DNA from 3 places in the Peribacillus sp. NPDC096379 genome. Region 1 is predicted to be linked to each of the others. Evidence: riboswitches for the same ligand, from Rfam matches in the RefSeq annotation. Region 1 holds a riboswitch; each other region holds the start of a gene.
What was found. A riboswitch is a leader RNA that binds a small molecule or an ion and turns the genes downstream of it on or off. The one in region 1 is predicted to bind glycine.
Positions count from the first base shown of each region.

Region 2: linked by a shared signal. The riboswitch ahead of gcvT (glycine cleavage system aminomethyltransferase GcvT) and the one ahead of ACIQZI_RS15320 (MFS transporter) in region 1 are both predicted to bind glycine.
Region 3: linked by a shared signal. The riboswitch ahead of glyA (serine hydroxymethyltransferase) and the one ahead of ACIQZI_RS15320 (MFS transporter) in region 1 are both predicted to bind glycine.

Region 1 is NZ_JBIWFD010000003.1:251,881-259,504, forward strand. It holds partial or broken gene ACIQZI_RS15310 (DNA alkylation repair protein) at 289-471, opposite strand; gene ACIQZI_RS15315 (ECF transporter S component) at 1,220-1,753, shown strand; gene ACIQZI_RS15320 (MFS transporter) at 1,976-3,376, opposite strand; glycine riboswitch at 3,495-3,591, opposite strand; gene ACIQZI_RS15325 (winged helix-turn-helix transcriptional regulator) at 4,799-5,170, opposite strand; gene ACIQZI_RS15330 (MFS transporter) at 5,372-6,583, shown strand; gene ACIQZI_RS15335 (aldo/keto reductase) at 6,656-7,498, shown strand.
Region 2 is NZ_JBIWFD010000001.1:1,076,479-1,084,102, forward strand. It holds gene ACIQZI_RS05110 (YqhG family protein) at 1-207, opposite strand, end outside; gene ACIQZI_RS05115 (DEAD/DEAH box helicase) at 185-1,870, opposite strand; glycine riboswitch at 2,212-2,299, shown strand; glycine riboswitch at 2,303-2,389, shown strand; gene gcvT (glycine cleavage system aminomethyltransferase GcvT) at 2,453-3,562, shown strand; gene gcvPA (aminomethyl-transferring glycine dehydrogenase subunit GcvPA) at 3,576-4,925, shown strand; gene gcvPB (aminomethyl-transferring glycine dehydrogenase subunit GcvPB) at 4,918-6,375, shown strand; gene ACIQZI_RS05135 (zinc-binding alcohol dehydrogenase family protein) at 7,144-7,624, shown strand, end outside.
Region 3 is NZ_JBIWFD010000005.1:71,802-79,425, forward strand. It holds gene gcvT (glycine cleavage system aminomethyltransferase GcvT) at 1-79, opposite strand, end outside; gene sdaAA (L-serine ammonia-lyase, iron-sulfur-dependent, subunit alpha) at 93-974, opposite strand; gene ACIQZI_RS19880 (serine dehydratase beta chain) at 974-1,486, opposite strand; gene glyA (serine hydroxymethyltransferase) at 1,502-2,752, opposite strand; glycine riboswitch at 3,015-3,117, opposite strand; gene ACIQZI_RS19890 (amino acid permease) at 3,475-4,854, opposite strand; gene yppF (YppF family protein) at 5,170-5,373, shown strand; partial or broken gene ACIQZI_RS19900 (IS66 family transposase) at 5,738-5,943, opposite strand; gene ACIQZI_RS19905 (hypothetical protein) at 6,028-6,387, shown strand; gene ACIQZI_RS19910 (nucleoside hydrolase) at 6,635-7,564, opposite strand; gene ACIQZI_RS19915 (NupC/NupG family nucleoside CNT transporter) at 7,588-7,624, opposite strand, start outside.

The sequences.
Region 1 (7,624 bases):
GCCCTTTTGGTATTATTCATTTAGAGATTTAATTCATCGTAAATTTTTAAACAGGTCTACGAATCCACCTATCTTTCCATGACAGTACTCAAAGAGGATAGCAAGCATACTATCCTCTTTGAGTACTGTTTCTATTTAATTTAATTACCAGTTTATTAAAGAAAATAGATGGACCTATTTATTTTCAAAGAAAAGCACTTTTTCAGTGAGCTCGGACTGCCCCATTAGACATCTACGAAATGAAATATTTGAGGGTCAATGTACCTGTCCCCTAGTTCCCTAACATCCTGGAGAACCGATAATCGTATTTTTTACCATATCAAGCAGATTGGAAATCTTACTTTTGGAAAATTCATTGTCTAGGCAATTCCCTAAAAGTCAACAGTAACAACTCTGGCCCACTGACATTCTCAGTTCTTCACCGCTTGAGATCCATTTATCAGCAACGTCTTGTGCAATATCTGACTCTGTTGAACTACCCACCAGTTATTGAACAGGCTCTACCCATAGTCCCTACGGTGAAAACTTTTAGTATCTTGCACGTTGGACTCACCGCACGCTCTACTCTGCTTGGTTTTCGCTACTTCGATACGTGTGGAGCGATTAGAACGTTGATGATTTTACACAACAGACGATTTTCCTGTTGTAACCTCCTATCTTCAGTTTTCAAAGAGCGTTTGTACAAATATACAGTAGCACAAACGTTCGCATCCCTCAACAATTTAGGCTAACGCCTACCGAAATTCATCTCTCACCTACTCATTGGGCTATGCCTTTCTCATTCGTTGAGGAAGGAGTCTTCTTTCGGAAAATGATAAAGTTACTGCCACCACAAAATTCAGATAGCATATAAAAATATTTTACCGGTTTTCTATAAACTGGCACCTAAGTTTTAAGCTAAATTGACACTTTTAAATATACCAATCCTTTGCTAATGTTTTCAGTAAATAAACGGAATTAAGGGGAAAGGATGCTGCTATCATCGGAAACCACTGTATGGACTGAACTCGTTTATCATGTCCAAGTGCTCGATAACGGTATCCATGGTGAAGGTTTTATATAATTTTTCGTTCTGACTGATAGCAGGAGTCCGTTGCAGTGTTGCCTATCATTAAGGTAACCCTGTTGAAGACGTACGCGATCTAGATTTCAAAGGAAACGGCAACCTTGCACTTCTCCCTTGATGCCTATAAAGAAAAGATAAGAAAGGTTTATGTCTATGCAAAAAACAACGAGTTATTCAAACACACGTACCTTCGATTTAATTCAAACATCAATGTTAATTGCACTCGTATTCGTTGCCACGGTCTTGTTAAATATCAAACTACCGATCACGGCAAATGGCGGTTTAGTTCATCTGGGGACAGCTATGCTCTTTATCGGGTCCATCTTATTTGGTCCTAAAAAAGGCGCCATCGCTGGCGCCGTTGGAATGGGGTTATTTGACTTAATCTCTGGTTGGACATTGTGGGCACCGTTCACTATTTTAGCTCGCGGCTTGCAAGGATATATAGTTGGGAAAATCGCCTGGTCGAAAGGCCGCAACGGAAATAGTATTGGTTTCAATCTATTTGCTACTATCATTTCGGCTCCTTTTATGTTAGCTGGTTATTACATTTGTGAATGGGTACTATTTAGTAGCTGGATTATACCAGCGGCCTCTATTCCCGGAAACATCGTTCAAAACGTTGTGGGGATCTGTGTAGCCATTCCAGTTTGTGCTGTACTGAAAAAAATTCCGCTTTTTAAATAGTTATTAAAAAGATGGACAATAACACAAATAATTCTTATAAACATTATTTTATAGTACATGAAAAAGGGGAAACGCTTCGTATATCAAGCATTCTCCTTCTTTTTTCCATTAAACTTCGGATTTAAATGAAATTTACTTTTGATCTTTATTTCCAATATACTTCTATTCCTACAATTTTTTCTTCCCCATTATCTTTCTTTATGGTACATGACTCAATGTAGTTCAAGAAGCCTTCCTCCCTTTTATTGATTTCTTGACACCTTCTTTTGGAATCGCAACTACTATAGCTAGTAAAGCTAGTCCAGCAAAAATAACATTTACCAGCAACCCTATACTTGCAGCCGCTTCCATATTTCCAGCCTTTTCAACTACACTATAAACAGTCACAGATATCGCTAAACCGAATGAGCTGCCAAGTGTACTAGTCATTTTATAAATACCTGCTGCCTCTCCTGCCTTTGCTGTCGGAACATTGTCTACGGCTGTATCTATAGATGGTGTCGCATAAAGGCCAAGTCCAATCCCATACACGGTAAAACCAATAAAAACAACAACCGAATAAATCGCATTTGGTAAGATTGTTAAGGTCATTAACATAATTCCAGCCATCACTAAAAGACAAGCTAAGATCATCGGTTTTCTTGGACCATTTCGTTGTAATACTTTTTCACCCACACGAATCATCACTAATACAGCAACTAAATTGCCAATAGATAATAATCCAGATTGAAAAGAACTGTATCCTCTTGCCATTTGGACATAGGTATTGGCAACAATAAGTGCTCCCGCTACAGCACTCAGTAAAAAGTTTGACACCGTAGCCCCAGTAAAATAGTTATTTTTAAATAAAGAAAGATCGATAAATCCGTTAGATTTTCCTTTTACAACGTTTAAAAATACCCAACCTCCTATGATAGTGACAGCCATTAACGTTAACGAAATGGGGCTTGTCCAACCGAAGTCCTCTCCACGTGTAATGACAACATTTAAAGCGACCATCACTAGGAGAAAGATAACAAAGCCAGAAAAATCAAATTTTGATGCATGGCTTTGTTCTGCTTTACTCTCTGGTACATTTTTAATTAAGAACATAGATAGCAATGTGAAGATGATGGAAAAAATAAAGATCCAACGCCATCCCAAAGACGTAGCAATTAAACCTCCAGCAAACGAACAAATGCCCATGCCGCCCCAAGATCCAAAAGACCAGTAACTTAAGGCCCTTTGTCGATCAGCACCGTCAAAATAGGTTTTCACCAAAGCAATCGTCGCAGGCATAATACATGCTGCCGAGAAGCCTTGAATCACACGCCCAATCATTAAGAGGACCGTCTCCTGTGCAAAGACGAGGCAAAGTGAACCAATTATATTTAATAGTAAACCAATAGTCGTAATTTTCTTACGTCCAATTCGATCAGATATTCCTCCAGCTGCTACAATAAACATGCCTGAAAATAAACCGGATAAACTAATGGCTGTATTCAAAAGTCCCAATGAAATTCCCATATCTAACTGAACTTCCGGCATCACATTTATTAGTGACTGTGAGAAAAGCCAATAAGTAAGCACCCCAAACACAATCCCCGTCATCATTCTATTATTACCTTTATAGCTTGTTTTCATGGTAAACCTCTCCTTTTTGGTTAAATATCCATTAAACTAACTATGTCTCTTCAGTGATGATGATCGTGTAAATTGCAGGCACAACAAAAAAGGGCAGAGAAAAACATTCTGTTTTTCTCTGCCCTTCTCTGTCCTTTTACCTGAGAGTTTAGCTCAATAGAGCCTTTCCCCTTTGGTGGCGTATCGATTCATACGCTCTCTCCAGAGATGTGTCCAGTTGCAGTTTCTTCTACCTGAGAGATTCGCTTCAAGGGTCTTATTGAAGTTTGCTCCTTCGGTGGCTTATACTAAACACTCTCCTGCAACTTTCATCCATCTTATATTTTCTGTATTTTCAGAATTATTATATATTTATAGAATAATTCTGAAAGTCGATCATGTCAACTAAAATCGAAAACGCTTTCAAAAACTACTGTCACTTTGACGCCCAAAAACATTCGTTTCACAAGACGTTTCACGGAAGGTATTAATATGAATGAAATGGAGAGCTTTACAGTGATCTGCTTCTCCTCTTGTATGAAGGACATGGGGCGGGGCTTCACGACTTATTAATATAGCCACTCTACTTAGCAGGTCTACTCATTGTACCTTGAAAGCACCCAAAATCCGGCTCCTCACCGCCACCATTGTGATTAGGTGGGTGTAGCGTGGTACACGACTAATCCTTTATATTTATAGTAAATGGTGGCGTGATAACGCCATATTCGTTTTGTATATAAAATAGCACTCAATAAAGAGGTTATGGGAGCATTGCTGTGAAAAAGGATCTTTCAGATGGTAACAGACCACCTAAACTATCGATTATTCAGATAATTCAGCCGAAGGAATTGGCTAACCGTTCCCATGATTCTCCCCTTTTCACTAATCTTAGTTTTTAGTAACTTTCGGTTTACTTTCTAATAATCCCTTAAAACTTTCGTGATGGGATATTGTCCTTGTTAGCAGGTTATGTTGCAGCAAATTATTTAGCAAATGAAGGGGTATGTCAAGGAGTCGAATGAGGAGGTAACGCTCTGAAAGTCTCCCCCTAGTTGCCACCTAAAATATCCTAATAATGTACTATTTCCATTTTCAATACCAGCCGTTTTTATGCTTCCTTAAAAACAATAAACAAAACAGATAACTCCTCTGATCGTAATTAGAGGAGTACATCTATGATCTCTTACCTATAGAAAATAAAGGAGGCTGGATACGTCCAATCTCCTTCTTGCTTATTAAAGACTTTATCTATAACTGAAAAAAACCTATTTATTTTCTTCAATTTAGACAATGTTATTTTTCAACTTTTCGAAACATGTTTTTATCAGGATCGTTCCTGAACCATAGAGGAGTAGGATAGCAAAGCAAGCAACAATTCTGATACAGCATCAATCGGGTGCTTATATAGAATTGTTAAGAAATCTTTTCAAATTCCCTCGTTCATTATTTTAGATGTTCATTTAGAACGTTCTCTTCCAAGACATCCAATGTATCGCCATACACTTTGATAATATGTTTTTCTCCCCAATTGCAAAGCGAATTTAAGATACCTTGTAAGCTCCAGCCATATTCACTTAGCTCATACTCCACTTTTGGAGGAATTTGATTATAAACAATTCTATTAATGACTCCATCTACCTCTAATTCACGTAATTGTTGAGTTAACATCTTCTGTGTAATATCAGGCATAAGACGTTTCAATTCACTTGTTCGTTTCTTACCGTGTGTTAGATGACATAGAATTACACATTTCCACTTTCCCCCTATCACTTCAAGTGTCGCCTCTACTGAAATATTGTATTTCTTTTTCTTCATATATAATTCCTCCACATGTATAGGAACTTAAAAGTGCCTATAGCACCTTTAGGTTCCTATAGTACTTTTAAGTACGTACTTCTCTAATGATTTCATATGTATCATAATAGCATTTATCGGTTGAGTTTTAATGTAATTATTTTTTTAGTTTACTTAAAACAAGATCGTTCATCCATGACCAAATTATTAAGGAGGAGAAAAATGTCTTTAGATAAAAAACAAAGTACATTAGCGCTATTAGCCTTAGCTATAAGTGCATTTGCAATAGGAACAACAGAATTTATCAGTGTAGGTCTATTACCATTAATAGCGAATGATTTACAAATATCTGTTACGACAGCAGGCTTAACCGTTTCCTTATATGCATTAGGAGTAACAGTTGGGGCACCGATTCTAACATCGATTACTTCTAGTATGTCACGAAAATCATTACTACTTTGGATTATGGTTATTTTTATTATAGGCAATAGTATTGCTGCTAGTGCGACAAGCATTGGTGTGTTACTTATTGCTCGTGTCATTTCTGCCTTTTCACATGGAGTTTTTATGTCCATTGGCTCTACCATTGCAGCAGATTTAGTACCAGAAAACAGAAGAGCTAGTGCTATATCCATTATGTTTACAGGACTCACGGTAGCCACTGTAACAGGTGTACCATTGGGAACATTTATGGGACAACAATTTGGTTGGAGAATGGCCTTTATCATCATTATTATAGTTGGAATTATTGCCTTAATCGCGAATAGTATCCTAGTTCCATCTAGTTTACGAAAAGGGACTCGTACAACGTTTCGTGATCAGTTCAAATTAGTGACAAATGGTCGCTTATTACTTTTATTTATGATTACTGCCTTAGGATATGGAGGAACATTCGTTGTCTTTACTTATCTATCTCCCATGTTACAGGACATAACAGGCTTTAAAGAAGGAACAGTTGCTGTGATTCTTCTTGTATATGGTATTGCGATCGCTATTGGCAACATGGTAGGTGGAAAGCTGTCTAATCACAATCCGATTAGGGCATTATTTTACATGTTTATTGTACAAGCGGTGATACTATTTATTCTGATGTTTACGGCGCCATTTAAAATAGCAGGATTGATTACCATTTTCTTAATGGGGGTTCTAGCTTTTATGAATGTGCCGGGATTACAAGTGTATGTGGTCATGTTAGCAGAACGATTTGTACCTACTGGAGTAGATGTGGCATCGGCCATTAATATTGCTGCGTTTAACGCCGGAATTGCAATTGGATCCTACTTAGGTGGTATTATCACAGACTCTATTGGACTGATTCACACCTCTTGGGTAGGAGCACTTATGGTACTGATGGCTGCCATCCTTGCAGGTTGGAGTGCATCTCTTGAAGGAAAAGACCAAAAAAGGGATATATTGAAGGAGGTGGTTTCCTAAGTAATAAATGTGTGAAATCACCAAATATAGAACGATCTCATTTCTCATAATAATAATTGGAGGTTATTTATAATGATTAAAAACATACAAGATACAACTACTTTGCATAATGGTGTAAAAATGCCTTGGTTTGGAATTGGGGTGTTTAAAGTAGAAGAAGGCCCTGAATTAGTTAATGCCGTTAAATTTGCAATTAAACATGGGTACCGTAGTATTGATACAGCAGCCATTTATGAAAATGAAGAAGGAGTTGGTCAAGCTATCCGAGAGGGGATAAAAGAAGCAAGTATCCCTAGAGAAGAACTATTTATTACATCGAAAGTTTGGAATTCTGATCTAGGTTACGAATCAACTATAGCGGCTTATGAAACAAGCCTAAAGAAACTTGATCTTGAGTATTTAGATCTATATCTTATTCACTGGCCTGTAGAAGGTAAATATAAGGAAGCTTGGCGTGCATTAGAGACTCTTTATAAAGAAGGAAGAGTAAAGGCTATTGGAGTAAGTAACTTCCAGGTCCACCATCTTGAAAACTTAATGAATGATGCCGAAATTAAACCGATGATCAATCAAGTAGAATACCATCCACGTTTAACTCAGAAAGAAATTCAAGCCTTTTGCCAAGAACATGGAATTCAGTTAGAAGCTTGGTCACCTTTAATGCAAGGTCAATTATTAGATAATCTAGTCTTACAAGAAATTGCAAATAAGTATAACAAGACTATTGCCCAAGTTATTTTACGATGGGATTTACAAAATGGCGTTGTAACCATTCCAAAATCCACGAAGGAACATCGAATTGTTGAGAACTCAACTGTATTCGACTTCGAACTAACTAAAGAAGAGATGCAGCTAATTAACGAGCTAAATCAAAATCATCGAGTAGGACCAGATCCTGACAACTTTGATTTTTAAATAACATAAAAAGCAGACCCTTTTCCTCTAATAAGTGAACTACACCCCAATTGTTAGACATATCTATCAATTGGCGGTGTAGTTCACTAGTTAGTAGAGATGCTTTTAATTTAGATTGGATCAAAT
Region 2 (7,624 bases), on a different contig from region 1:
TGGATCTGTTATAAGGGTAAGCTGAGATGGGTTGGGAACGCCACCGGTTTTTTCAAGGTAGTGCCAGTAAAAGGGACGGTTCATCAATTCCTTATCGAGTTCAATCGTTAATTGAATCATTAAATAAGCAGGGTGGTTTTCTATGATTTCACAATGATTCGCTTTGAAATAGGTGAGCAAGAAATCATGAATTTCCTGTTGCTGCATGAAGATTTCCCTCCTTCATATCTTGGGCGAATTGAATCATGGAAGAAAGATTATCCATTTTAATTTTCATTTCACCTTCTGATTTTGACCCATCTACTACATCCACTAAATAATCTTCAATATTGCCGATATCTAATTTTGTTAAAATATCATCTAAATCACCAATCACTTTTTCAAATAGCTGAATCTTTTCATAGAGAAGTTTCAAGATATGTTCTTCTACTGTATTTTCCGTCGCGAAATTATAAATCATGACATCTTGGGTTTGACCGAGCCGATGAACCCTGCCAATTCGCTGCTCCAACCGCATCGGATTCCATGGTAAATCAAAATTGATTAAATGATGACAAAATTGTAAGTTGATACCTTCACCGCCAGCTTCTGTAGCAATTAGTACTTGAATCTTATTTTGAAAAAGCTCTTTCATCCAATCTTTTTTACCGCGCTTAAACCCGCCACGAAAAGGTACTGAGCTTATGCCGTTTTGCTGTAAAAACCATTGCAAATAAAGTTGTGTAGCTCGGTACTCCGTGAAAATAATGACTTTATCGTTGATTTTCTGGATTAATTCCAACGTCTTCTCTGCCTTTGAATTGCGCTCAACTTGCTTTGCTGTCTCAAAGAGATTATTCAACTTTTCTATGAATTCAGGTGCAGGATTTTCATGTTTTTGAGACATGTTTTTTAAAGTGGTAAAGACTGCTTCTTTGCTGCTACATGCTTCTCTTTGGAGGGTTAGGCTTGAAAATGCACTTCCCGCTCCTTCAGATTGCGATCGGAACGCAGCTACAGCGTCATATAAAGCCTGCTCAGTAGGTGAGAATTTAATTATAATTGTTTCAACATGACGTTTCGTCCACTCGATTCCAGTATCGGCACGGCGGTTTCGAATCATAACCGTATTAACAAGCTCCTTAAGATGTTCATCTTCATAGATGGTGCGGCCTTTTCCTTTATACTTTTCAGAAAAAAGAGCTGCATTTCCTAAATGTCCAGGTTTAAGAAGAGAAACAAGATGAAAGATTTCTTCTACCTTATTTTGAATAGGTGTAGCAGTTAAGAGAAGGCAGAATTTCTTTTTCAAACTTTGAACAAATTCGTAGTTTTTCGTTTTATTATTTTTTAATTTATGAGCCTCGTCAATAATGATTAAATCGTATTCTTGCTTAAAAATGATGTCTCTATGTGGATTACGCTTCGCTGTATCTATGGATGATACGATACAATCGCATGAATCCCATACATAGCTTTTTCTCTGAACAACAGCGGGGATATGAAATTTTGTATTTAGCTCAAACGCCCATTGGGAAACGAGTGAAGCAGGAACGAGAATCAGGACTTTTTTCACGAGACCGCGAATCATATATTCTTTAATAATTAAGCCAGCTTCGATTGTTTTTCCAAGACCTACTTCATCAGCCAAAATTGCTTTGCCATTCATAGTCTCGACGACTTGTCGGGCAGCTTCAAGTTGATGAGGGAGTGGTGTTAGCTGATTAAGATGATGAGGTGCTTGCAGTCCTTCAAATTCTGGAATGGCCAGATGCTTTTCCGCTTGAACTGCAAGTTTATACAGCTCCCAATTCGCCCAAGGACCATCATTCTCCACTTTATCTAAAAATTCTTCTGACCATTCATCGTCAAATTTGATTCGAATTTGCATAAATATTGCTCCTTTCTAAATATAAAAACCTAATACACGAACATTAAGGTGATAAATATAAAAAAAGTTTGGTTTTTGTGAAAAGATGATTGCGATTCAAGCATTATTAATGGTAGTATGAACGTAACGAATAAATTTTGAAATTTTCTATTAATAAATATGATTTTTATTTGAAAGACTTCCACTGTTTGATTTACTATAGTAGTAACAGAATTCTAGGTGTTTGGTGAAAGTAGCCTCTTTTTCTGTGAAATAAAGATTGTGTAAAGTCGGCAAAGTCCGTTTTAGTTGTTCAACCCTTATTTACATAGTATGTTCAAAAAAGACAATATTATATGCGGATGAAGGCTGGGGGAGAGACTACATTTGTAGCGCCGAAGGAGCAAGCTTAGCAGCGAATCTCTCAGGCAAAAGAACCCTTGTTGGACGCAACTCTGGAGAGTGTCTAAAGGCGTAAGCTTTTAAGACCACCAAAGGGGAAAGCCTTTTAAAGGTAAACTTTCAGGTTTCAGGACAGAGAAATAGCTCAAGAGGAGCTTCTCTGTCTTTTTTTATGCCCAAAAAAATGTGAGGAGGCGTAGTATGACTGAATTAAAAAGGACGCCGTTATTTACTATTTACGCAGATTATGGTGGTAAAACGATTGACTTTGGTGGCTGGGAGCTACCAGTCCAATTTTCTAGCATTAAAGAAGAACATGAAGCAGTACGTACAAAAGCAGGCTTGTTCGATGTCTCTCATATGGGGGAGTTTGTTGTAAAAGGTGAAGGAAGCACGGACTTTTTACAAAGAATGATTACGAACGATATTCTCAAGCTTGAAGTAGGGCATGCGCAATATGCCGCATTGTGCTATGAAAATGGTGGAGTTGTCGATGATTTAATTATTTACAAGAAAGCGAAAAATGACTATTTATTAGTCGTGAATGCTGGCAATATTGAGAAGGATTTCAATTGGCTGCACGATCACTTGATTAAAGATGTTGAACTGACAAATATCTCAAATGAAGTTGCTTTGCTTGCTCTTCAAGGTCCAGCTGCTGAAAAAGTCCTTCAGAAATTAGCTGTAAACACAAATTTGAGTGAGATTGACTTTTTTACTTTCAAAGAAAATATGGAACTTAATGGAGTCACGGCTCTCGTCGTATCACGCACAGGGTATACAGGGGAAGATGGCTTTGAAGTGTATTGTAATAACGAAGACGCAAAAATACTCTGGAAAGCGATTCTCAAAGCAGGTAAGGATGAAGGCGTTCAACCAATCGGTCTAGGTGCTCGTGATACGCTTCGGTTCGAGGCGAAGCTCCCGTTATACGGTCAAGAGTTAACACCTAATATTTCGCCAATTGAAGCGGGAATTGGTTTTGCGGTTAAAGTTGACAAAGAGGCTGATTTCATCGGCAAGTCTGTTCTTGCCGAGCAAAAAGAACATGGTGCACCGCGCAAGCTTGTCGGCATCGAAATGATGGAACGCGGCATACCACGTCATGGTTATTCTGTTTACTATGGTTCTGAATTGATTGGCGAAGTGACAACTGGGACACAATCGCCGACATTGAAGAAAAACGTAGGTCTTGCCTTATTGAAAAAAGAGTATACGGGAATTGGAACAGAAGTTGAAGTTGAAATCCGTTCCAAGCGCGTGAAAGCCATAGTGGCTAAGACACCATTTTATAAACGACCAAGAGGATGAGGGGGAGAAATTCATGACTAAACATCGCTATTTACCGATGACTGACCAAGATCAAAAGGAAATGTTAGCCGCAATTGGAGTTCCTACTATAGATGAGCTATTCAGTGATATTCCACAGAGCGTACGTTTCCAAGGTGAATACAAGATTAAACCTGCTAAATCAGAACCAGCTCTTTTAAAAGAGCTTACTAAATTGGCTGGGAAAAACGCCGATGCAAAGCGCTATGCTTCTTTTCTAGGTGCTGGTGTATACGATCATTATCAACCAATTATCGTTGACCATGTGATTTCTCGTTCTGAGTTTTATACAGCGTATACCCCTTATCAGCCGGAAATTTCTCAAGGAGAGCTCCAAGCAATCTTTGAATTTCAAACGATGATTTGTGAATTGACTGGCATGGATGTTGCCAATTCTTCTATGTATGATGGTGGAACTGCTCTTGCTGAGGCAGCGATGCTAAGTAGCGGGCATACAAAACGTAAGAAAATCTTGATTTCTAGTACGGTTCATCCTGAGTCCCGTGATGTTGTAAAGTCGTATGCGTTGGGACAGCGTGTTGAAGTAGTGGAAATTCCACATCTTGATGGTGTAACCGATTTGGATGCACTGCAAGAATTAATCAGCGACGATATTGCAGGAGTCATCGTTCAATATCCAAATTTCTTTGGGCGTATTGAACCTTTAAAGGAGATTGAAAAAATCGTTCATGAACAAAAAGCGATGTTTATTGTCTCAAGTAATCCCTTAGCGTTAGGCGCCTTAACCCCACCTGGAAAACTAGGCGCAGATATTGTTGCTGGAGATGCTCAACCATTTGGAATTCCTGCAGCATTTGGTGGACCACATTGCGGCTATTTTGCAGTAACGAATAAATTATTGCGTAAAGTACCAGGTAGACTTGTCGGGCAGACCGTTGATGAAGATGGCAAACGTGGCTTTGTATTAACGCTTCAAGCTCGAGAACAGCATATTCGTCGTGATAAAGCAACTTCTAATATTTGTTCGAACCAGGCACTAAATGCTCTCGCTGCTTCCGTAGCTATGACAGCACTCGGGAAAAAGGGTGTAAAGGAAATGGCTGTACAAAACATCCAAAAAGCTCATTATGCGAAAAAAGCTTTACAAGCTAAAGGAATCGAAGTCGTGTTCGAAGGTCCTTCGTTTAACGAATTCGTGATTAAGCTTCCAGCATCGTATCGTGAAATCAATGATCAATTGTTTGCGAAAGACATAATTGGCGGCTATCATCTAGGTTTAACGTACCCAGAACTTCAAGATCACATGCTTGTAGCCGTGACAGAGTTGAGAACAAAAGAAGAAATTGATGCATTTGTACAAGAATTGGGGGATAGCCATGAATAATCAGGATCAACCATTAGTTTTTGAAATGAGTACCGAAGGACGCATCGGTTATAGTCTACCAGAAATGGACGTAGAAGCTATCTCACTTGAAGAACTGCTTCCAACTGACTATATTCGCGTTGAGGAAGCGGAATTGCCAGAAGTATCTGAGCTTGATATTATGCGTCATTACACAGCACTTTCGCATCGTAATCACGGTGTGGATTCAGGTTTTTATCCACTCGGTTCTTGTACGATGAAATATAATCCTAAAATTAACGAAAATGTAGCTCGAATTGCCGGTTTCGCCCATATTCACCCACTTCAAGATGCCAGCACTGTGCAAGGTGCACTTGAGCTCATGTATGATCTTCAAGAACATCTTGTGGAAATTACGGGGATGGATCAAGTCACACTACAACCAGCTGCAGGAGCACATGGTGAGTGGACTGGGTTAATGATGATTCGCGCGTACCATGAAGCAAACGGAGATACGAAACGTACGAAAGTCATTGTCCCGGATTCTGCCCATGGAACAAATCCAGCTTCTGCAACTGTTGCTGGGTTTGAAACGATCACAGTCAAATCCGATGAATTCGGTTTGGTTGATCTTGAGGATTTAAAACGCGTAGTAGGTGATGATACAGCAGCACTCATGCTAACGAATCCAAATACATTAGGATTGTTTGAAGAAAATATTTTAGAAATGGCTAAAGTTGTCCATGATGCAGGTGGAAAACTGTATTACGATGGTGCGAACTTAAATGCTGTACTTTCCAAAGCGCGTCCCGGTGATATGGGCTTTGATGTTGTGCATTTAAATCTGCACAAAACGTTTACTGGACCACATGGCGGTGGCGGCCCAGGTTCTGGACCAGTTGGCGTCAAGCAAGACTTAATCCCGTATTTGCCTAAGCCTGTGCTTATTAAAAAAGATGGTCAATATACGTTTGAATATGACGTACCTCAATCGATCGGCCGTGTTAAGCCATTTTACGGAAACTTTGGCATTAATGTTAGAGCGTACACATATATTCGCTCAATGGGGCCGGATGGCTTGAAAGCCGTGACAGAGAATGCGGTTCTAAATGCAAACTATATGATGAGAAGGCTCGCTGAGTATTACGACCTGCCATACGATAAGCATTGCAAACATGAATTCGTATTAAGCGGCAGACGCCAAAAGAAACTAGGCGTACGTACGCTCGATATTGCCAAAAGATTGCTGGATTTCGGTTATCATCCACCGACCATCTATTTCCCATTGAATGTTGAGGAATGTATGATGATCGAACCAACTGAAACAGAATCAAAAGAAACATTAGATTCATTCATTGAGGCGATGATCCAGATTGCCAAGGAAACAGAAGAAAATCCAGAAATCGTTCAAGAAGCACCACATACGACAGTAATCAAGCGTCTGGATGAAACACTAGCAGCCCGCAAACCAATATTGCGTTATCAATCGTAGCAATAATTAGGAGGGTCTGACCTCACCACTCTATGCACCGTTTATCGTGTCATGTTCACGGTTTAAACGATATATAGTAGATGTGGGGTCTGACCCTTTCCGTTTTGGATACCCTCTTTTTCTGTTTTCTAGAGGTATAGGTATCTCTACTCATTACTTTACTTGAAACAGGAAAATGGAAGGAAATAAAAATAGACAATACGGTAAATAGCGAGCAGAATAGAAAAGATGGTTCTTACCCTAATTCAAATAATCATTGAATAGTCTTTTAGAGGTTATTTAAAAAATCCGATAAAAAACATCAAAGCTCATGAATGACCTTCTGTTAAAACCGCGCACGTCCTGTGCGCAACACAGAAGTCAGCACAACCTGTGCAAGTCCGGTCCTCACGCATTACTCCATCCGCGAAAGGTCTCTCGAGATGAGCTCCTCGAACTTCTCGGCTCTTTTTATCCTCCATTTTGAACACTCACTATTAGGAATAAAAACTTCACCGTATAGTTCTTCTTCATAATATCTTCAACATTCTTTTATTAAATAAGGTTTCCACGAAGTAATAATTATCAATTGACGAGGAAAAGCTTAAATGATATTGTGTATGATATTGTGTAAAAGAATAATTTGTTTATTAAACAAATTAAATGAAATGACTTTTGAAAGGGCTATCAACTTGAGAAGGAAATTTTAAGAGATCATTTCATATTCTTGTTCATACACGATAAATGTTTCTAGCAATTATAAAAAATTTTTTAGTAGGAGAGAAGATAATGAAAGCTGTTATGATTCCTGAAGCACATAAAATTGAAGTATTGGATGTACCTCAACCAGAAATTAAACAAGGCAATGAGGTCCTAGTGAAAATTAAAAGAGTAGGTATCTGTGGTTCAGATATGCATATTTACCACGGCACGAATCCTCTCGCTACATACCCACGGATTGTCGGGCATGAAGTGACTGGTGAAGTTATCGAAATTGGTTCTACTGTTAATGGATTAGCAGTCGGTGACCATGTTGTCATTGAACCAATTAGCTATTGTGGTACATGTTATGCATGTAGAAGTGGAAGACCGAATGTATGTAAAGAGGTATCGGTTTTCGGTGTTCATGAAGATGGTGGTATGAGAGAAATTGTAGTCCTGCCAGAAAAACAATTACACAAAGTTGATCCAGAAATTAGCTGGGATGAAGCAGTAATGGCTGAACCATATACAATTGGCGCCCAAGCTACATGGAGAGGGAATGTGAAAG
Region 3 (7,624 bases), on a different contig from region 1:
CAAAATCAATCACTTTCGCTCCATATTTTCCATATGTTTCAAAAAGTGGTGTTTGCTTTAATGCTGTTTCTGTACTCATGATTTACCCCCGATTAAGATTTTCTGCAAAATAGACGTTCTTTTACCTCTTTACCCGTTTCGGTCATCGCTAGCCCACCAAGAGCGGTTTCCCGAAGCGTCCGCGGCATATCCTTTCCAACTTTATACATCGCTTCAATGACTTCATCACACGGAATCCGACTCTCAACACCAGCAAGGGACATATCAGCCGCTGAAAAGGCAATGGAAGTACCGATTACATTCCGTTTGATGCAAGGAACTTCAACAAGCCCTCCGACCGGATCGCAAACTAAGCCTAAAAGGGACTTCATCGCAATAGCGGTTGCATTCACGACTTGTTGTGGTGTCCCACCTTTTAACTCAACGATTGTTCCAGCTGCCATCGCTGTTGCAGACCCGACCTCTGCTTGACAGCCTCCAGCTGCTCCTGAGATGAACGAGCGGTTCGCAATGACAAGCCCTAGCATACTTGCCGTAAACAAGCCCTTCACTAACTCTTTATAAGGTGTGCCATCATTTTTATGAAGCGAAAATAATACGCCAGGTAAAATCCCTGCTGCTCCAGCAGTTGGCGTTGCCACAATGACGCCCATTCTGGCATTATTTTCAGAAGTGGCTAATGAATAGCTCATAGCATTGCTTATATAATTGCCTGATAGGGATTTACCTTGCCGAACGTATTCAGACATCTTCACGGCATCACCGCCAGAAATCCCACTTGGCGCCGTGGAAGCATCTTTAATCCCACTATCCACTGCTTCTTTCATTTTGATCAATCGCTCTTCCATCATGCGAATAATCGTATCTTCGTCTCTTCCTGACTTTTTTGCTTCCACCATTAACATCATTTCACTAATGGACTTTTTTTCCCGTTCACAAGCTTCTATAAGCTCTTTCATAGACTGAATTTCCATCATATCGCCTTCACCAATACTTTCTCTTTCCGTTGATAAGGTTTCGCAAGGATCGAAAAATCATCTCCAGCGCTAAGACGAATCGATACCATCTCATCATCAATCATAAAGATCTTCGATAGGCCACCTCCGAGTGATACACCACCAACCGTGACAACATGATCATCACGTTTTGCTGTTACAATGGTTGTATTTGGGTGGTCCATATACTCGCAAATGTTTTCGAATTCAAACTGGTACTGCATACCACATTCTTTTGCTTTTTCCAATGCGTATTTGATTTCGGAATCATCGGTATTCATCCCGAGTAATCCACCAAGAAGTGCTTTATCTGTTCCATGTCCTTGGTAGGTTTCAGCAAACGAATCATAAAATACAATGTTGGTCTCTTGGGGATAATCTCCTAACAGTTCATAAATAAATTTTCCAATCGATACAACACCAGCTGTATGAGAACTCGACGGTCCGACCATGATTGGGCCGATTATGTCAAAACAACTTTGAAATTCCATGATTCTCCCCCTTTCTTACACCGTTACTGCTTGTTGAAATAACGGATACGCACTACAAATCGCTTTAGTTGTTACTTTTGCTTTTTCAAGAACGGCTTCATCGCCTTTATTTGTTAAAACGTCCGCGATCACTTTTCCGATTTTCACCATTTCTTCTTGTTTCATGCCACGCGTTGTTAACGCAGCTGTTCCGATACGGATTCCACTCGTAACAAATGGTTTCTCTGGATCAAACGGAATCGTATTTTTATTTACGGTAATGCCCACTTCTTCTAATAATTTCTCGGCTTCTTTTCCAGTTAAATTCCATGGACGTAAATCTAATAGGACAATATGATTATCTGTTCCACCAGAAACGAGGGCCGCTCCTTCATTCTTTAAGGTTTCGCCAAGTATTGCCGCATTGTCAATAACTTGGTTGGCATACTCTTTAAAACTTGGTTGTAAAGCTTCTCTGAAAGCAACCGCTTTTGCAGCAATGATATGCATCAGTGGTCCACCTTGAATACCAGGGAATATCGATTTATTAACCGCTTTAATCATCTCTTCATCATTTGTTAAGATGATACCGCCACGCGGGCCACGCAATGTTTTATGTGTCGTACTTGTCACAACATCGGCATATGGAATTGGAGATGGATGAAGTCCAGCTGCTACTAGTCCTGCAATATGCGCCATATCGACCATAAGTTTTGCCCCGACTTGATCAGCAATTTTTCTAAAGCGAGCAAAGTCGATCGTTCTTGGATAAGCACTTGTCCCTGCAATAATCAATTTCGGTTTTTCTTTCTTGGCGATCTCTTCTAATTCATCGTAATCAATGACTTGCGTATCTTCCCTCACACCATAAGATACAATGTCAAACCATTTTCCTGAAACACTAACAGGGCTTCCATGTGTTAAATGTCCACCATGTGAAAGGTTCATTCCCATTACTTTATCTCCAGGCTGAAGCAGTGCGAAGAAAACGGCAAAATTTGCTTGTGCTCCTGAGTGTGGCTGAACATTGGCATATTTAGCGCCAAATAGCTCCGTTACGCGCTCGATCGCTGTTTGTTCTGCCACGTCAACAAATTCACACCCGCCATAATAACGCTTTCCTGGATACCCTTCTGCATATTTATTCGTCATCACGCTTCCCATCGCTTCTAATACATCTTCGCTTACAATATTTTCTGATGCGATTAACTCAAGTGTTTGAAGTTGGCGCTCTCGTTCCTTTTCAATCGCTCCAAAAATAATAGAATCATTTTGCTGTAAACTCATATATACTCCCCCTCAATTTTTTTGTACGACACCATGTTCGAATCCTTTCAACTTAGCTAGTGAAACCACTCTCTCACTATCACTCTTCTTTTCTGAGAAAACTGTGGAGATACGCTCCCGTTTTTGCACGCAAAAAAGGACAGAAAAGGGTAGCGTGACTTTCTCTACCCTTCCCTGTCCTTTTACCTGAGAGTTTAACCCTATGATTCATAGAGTCGTTCCCCTTTGGTGGCGTACTACTTATACGCGCTCTCCAGAGGTGCGTCCGATTGTGGTTCCATCTACCTGAGAGATTTGCTCCAAGGGTCTTTTTGGAACTTGCTCCTTCGGTGGCTTGTTACATTGCACTCTCCCACAACCGTCATTCGCTCATATTTAGTTACTGTTATATTCAGAATAGTTGCATAAGGTAGATCTGTCAAGGTTATTTTGTAAACGCTAACATTTATTTAGATTTGGTTGACTAAAAGCGTGGGTAGTTGAATCGAAACGAATACGATCAAAAAACCTATATAGATGATCAGAACGCACTGAAAAAGTAACTCATTTTGAAAGTAGCGAAGATTTTTATTAATATACAGACAATAGAAGAAGCTAACAACCTATATAGAGTAGGTCGTTAGCTTTAAAAGGACTTTTTCAGTGGCCTCAGATGATTAACACAGGCTTTTTTGCTCTTATTTCATTTATAGGACACGGGCGGGATTTTTGTCCGTTCCCTCTTAATTTCCCACTGTTTTTCTTTGATCAACATGATCCCCCTTTGGTTTCCGCATCTTATAGATCGTAATCAGCAAAATAAACCAAACAGGAGTTATGAACAAAGCAACTCGAGTATCTTCCGCAAGTGCAAGTACGACAAGAACGAACGCTAGGAAAGTAAGGATCAAGTAATTGGAAAATGGATATAGTGGCAATTTAAATTTGTTCACTTTCGCTAGATCTGGTCTTGTTTTGCGGTACTTCAAATGGCTGATGACAGTAATTCCCCAAATAAAGATGAAACATACCGTAGAAATACTTGTAATCAGCGTAAATACGCCTTCTGGCATGACATAATTCAAAACAACGGCTATTAGAATGACAACAGTTGAAAAGAATAATGCATTGGAAGGTACTTTACGAGAAGTAAGTTTTGTAAATGGTATAGGTGCATTTTTATCATTGGCAAGGGAGTATACCATCCGGCTTGTACTGAAAATAGCGCTGTTACATGCTGAAGCTGCGGATGTTAGGACGACAAAATTGACAATACCAGCAGCTGCTGCGATTCCAACTGCCACGAAGACTTGGACAAATGGGCTTTCCATTGGATTGATGGCATTCCACGGATAAATACTCATGATGACAATAAGTGCGCCAAGGTAGAAAATGATAATCCGAATCGGGATATTGTTGATTGCTTGTGGGATCACCTTTTCTGGATTTTCTGTTTCACCTGCTGTAAGTCCTACAAGTTCAATGCCAACAAACGCAAATACGACCATCTGGAATGAAAGGATAAAGCCATTTATGCCATTTGGGAACATGCCTCCGTGGCTCCATAGATTCGTGAAGCTGGATGCGCCTGAATTCGTGGAAAAGCCTTTAATAATCATGAAAATACCGATCACAATGAGTGCTAAAATCGCGATGACTTTAATTAATGCGAACCAGAATTCCATTTCGCCAAAAAGTTTTACGGTTGCAAGGTTCATCATGAGCAAAATGACAAGTGCAATTAATCCCGGCATCCACTGTGGTACATCAGGAAGCCAATATTGGGTATAGAGACCAACTGCTGTTAAGTCGGCCATTGCGATTGAAATCCAGCAAAACCAGTAAGTCCAGCCGGTAATAAATGCGGCCATGTTCCCTAAATAGTCTTTTACAAAGTCAACAAAAGAGTCGTATTCCAAATTGGATAGGAGTAGTTCTCCAAGTGCGCGCATGATTAAAAAGCAAATGACGCCTGTAATCATGTAAGCAAATAAAATCGACGGCCCTGCTAAATGAATCGATTTTCCTGCTCCAAGAAATAATCCCGTTCCGATCGCCCCGCCAATAGCAATTAGCTGCACGTGTCTGTTTTTTAGACCTCTCGCCAGTTTTTGTTCCTGCATACAATTTCCCACTCTCTACTTTTTTAGGTTGTTTGCAATTTTAACATATTAATAGCTTAATAAAAGTTTACCATATTATCCGTCAATTCGACACCGAAAAGAATGCGCTTACATTTATAATATAGCGAATATTCTATAAAAACATCCAAAACAATTCCCTTCCTTAGAGTATTCGTTTAGGAACTTTGTTAATAAATTGTAAAAAAATGTCGTAAGTTTGAATTTTCAAAAAAGAAAATATCCAACCATCTACATGGTATACTTTTCAAAAATGAAGACATGTTGCAAAAACAAAGATGAAATGAGTGGATTACTATGTTAGTAGAAGACTTAATACATCGTTTTGAACTTGTAAAAAAGAGAAACCCATTACATGCCAATGAATTATTAGACTATATTCAAAAAGGGTATATTGATGGGGAACTATCGATTGTTGAATACAAAAAACTTTTCTTTGAACTGGACAAACTGGAAGCAGAAAAGCCAATATCATTCTTCATAAAAACAAGGGAACTTTGAAAAATCTACAGAATATTTACCACTCTAACAATATACTCTTTTACTTATTCTAGAATCTAATACACATGGTTAGTAAACAGGAACATCTATTATGAAACGCAGTCAACTCCCCCCACTTAGATTCTAACGAATCTTGAAGTGGGGGCTTGAAAAAGCCTTTGCAATATGTTGAGAATCTTTAGGCTAATGGCTTCATAGTTGTAAAAGATTATTAATAGCCTTTGCTCCCATTGAGCAAAGGCTATTTTTCAAATTTTCGCTATTAAAAATTGCATTATTCAAATTACGACCTTCTATATTGGATTCTAGTATTTTTGTAACTACTCAACAAATAGAGGAAACTCATCACGTATTACCTCGTAAACTAGGTTTCAAACGATCCTTTTTCTCCTGTTTTTATCACTTGTTTAATGGATTCAAACAGGTTCTTTTTTGCTTTTTCAGTGTGCTTAAAAAGCTTCGTGCCATTGTGACGTTCTGTGCGCCCATTTCACTTCGGAATGTATCTGAAACTTTTTGTTTCACTTTGGTCATTCGTAAATCTCGTTCGGCCAAATTATTATCAAAAGGTGTATTTTAGTGTTAAAATACCGATCCAAATCATACAATTTTCATAATAATGTATTGGTTTGCATACATTGAGGAGTTGGAAATATGAATTTCAATATGAAAATTGCGAATCTTTTAGCTGAAAATATACATGGATTTATAGAATTTGTTTATAAAAACCAAGATAAGAAAAGCAGCCTTATTTTAAATATGGATAAAGTGTATCAACTAAAGCTTTTCGTTAAGGAATATAAGCTCCAAATACTTGCTGATGAACTTCAGAGAATCAATCAGTTTTGCTGGAATGAACAATATACTTATTTATTAGTCGAGAGATTTAGAAAAGGGATCGACGTTATTAATGAATATGTAGAAAGGAACTACGATGACTTATTTATTTTTACCGCTAGACTCCACACATTAAAGAGTCTCAGCTTCTTATTAAGAAAAGAGGAATCACGATAGGCCTTTTCTAACACTCTCTAGCTAATAGATCCCTATCTTTCAACAGAATCATTATTCAGAAATAGCTGAATGACCTTTGATGGATAAGGAAATCCTTTTATCTGTTCCCTCTGTTTGTCAGCACGATTGAAGCAGCCTAGCATAAAGCACATTTTGTAACATTCAAATCTATCTTTTTTAATATGATGAATATAAGTATACGGATGGTTCGTAGCCTTTGCTCCCAGAGAGCAAAGGCTAGTAAGTTCTAGTATTTTTTAAGTGCCTCAATCATTAGCTGCCAAAAACCTTCTACATCAAGTTCTACTCCAAACTTCGCATTCACTTTTCTACCAGTCACCCCATGTAGATCAACCAACGTGGTTCCTGCGGTAAATTCGCCTTTCGTTTCCACGGTAATATTGACCTCTTTCATCTTAAACAATTCTGGTGCTACACAATATGCGACAGTTAATACGTCGTGTACGGGTGCCCCATCAAAATCAAACATTTCTTTATATGTGGATGCAAAAAATACTAATAATTCACCAACAATTTTTGCTACATGGTTATCAATTTCATTTACTTGATCGATCACTTCTTTTGTTGCCAAGGCTTGATGTGTGATATCTAATCCCATCACAACGATCGGAATCCCACTATCAAATACTTTTTTTGCAGCTTCTGGATCCGCCCAAATATTAAATTCAGCCGTTGGCGTCCAGTTGCCAAATGTTCCTCCACCCATAAGAACAATTTCTTCGATATTGTCCTTAATTTCTGGTGCTTTTGATAAAGCTATAGCAATATTTGTCAATGGACCTGTTGGTAGAATGGTCACGGGCTCTTTTGACTCTTTTAACAGTCTTATGATCGTATCAGCCCCATGCTCCTCACTCCAACTACGAGAAGGTTCGGGCAATTCTGGACCGTCCAACCCTGAATCTCCATGAATACCAGGTGCGGTTTCTCGGATCCGAATCAATGGATCACTTGCCCCTTTTGATACCACAACATCCGTTAGTGAAACTAAATCACATATTTTTAAGGCATTCATCGTCGTTTTTTCAATTTCTGCATTTCCAGAAACGGTTGTAATCGCTAAAATTTCCAATTCCGATCTTGCAGCAGCTAAAATAATCGCAATAGCGTCATCATGTCCTGGATCACAATCCATAATAATTTTTCTTGTCGTCATAATCATTCACTCCTAATATAAATTTACATGACAATACCCATAATTGTTCCCGAAATGACA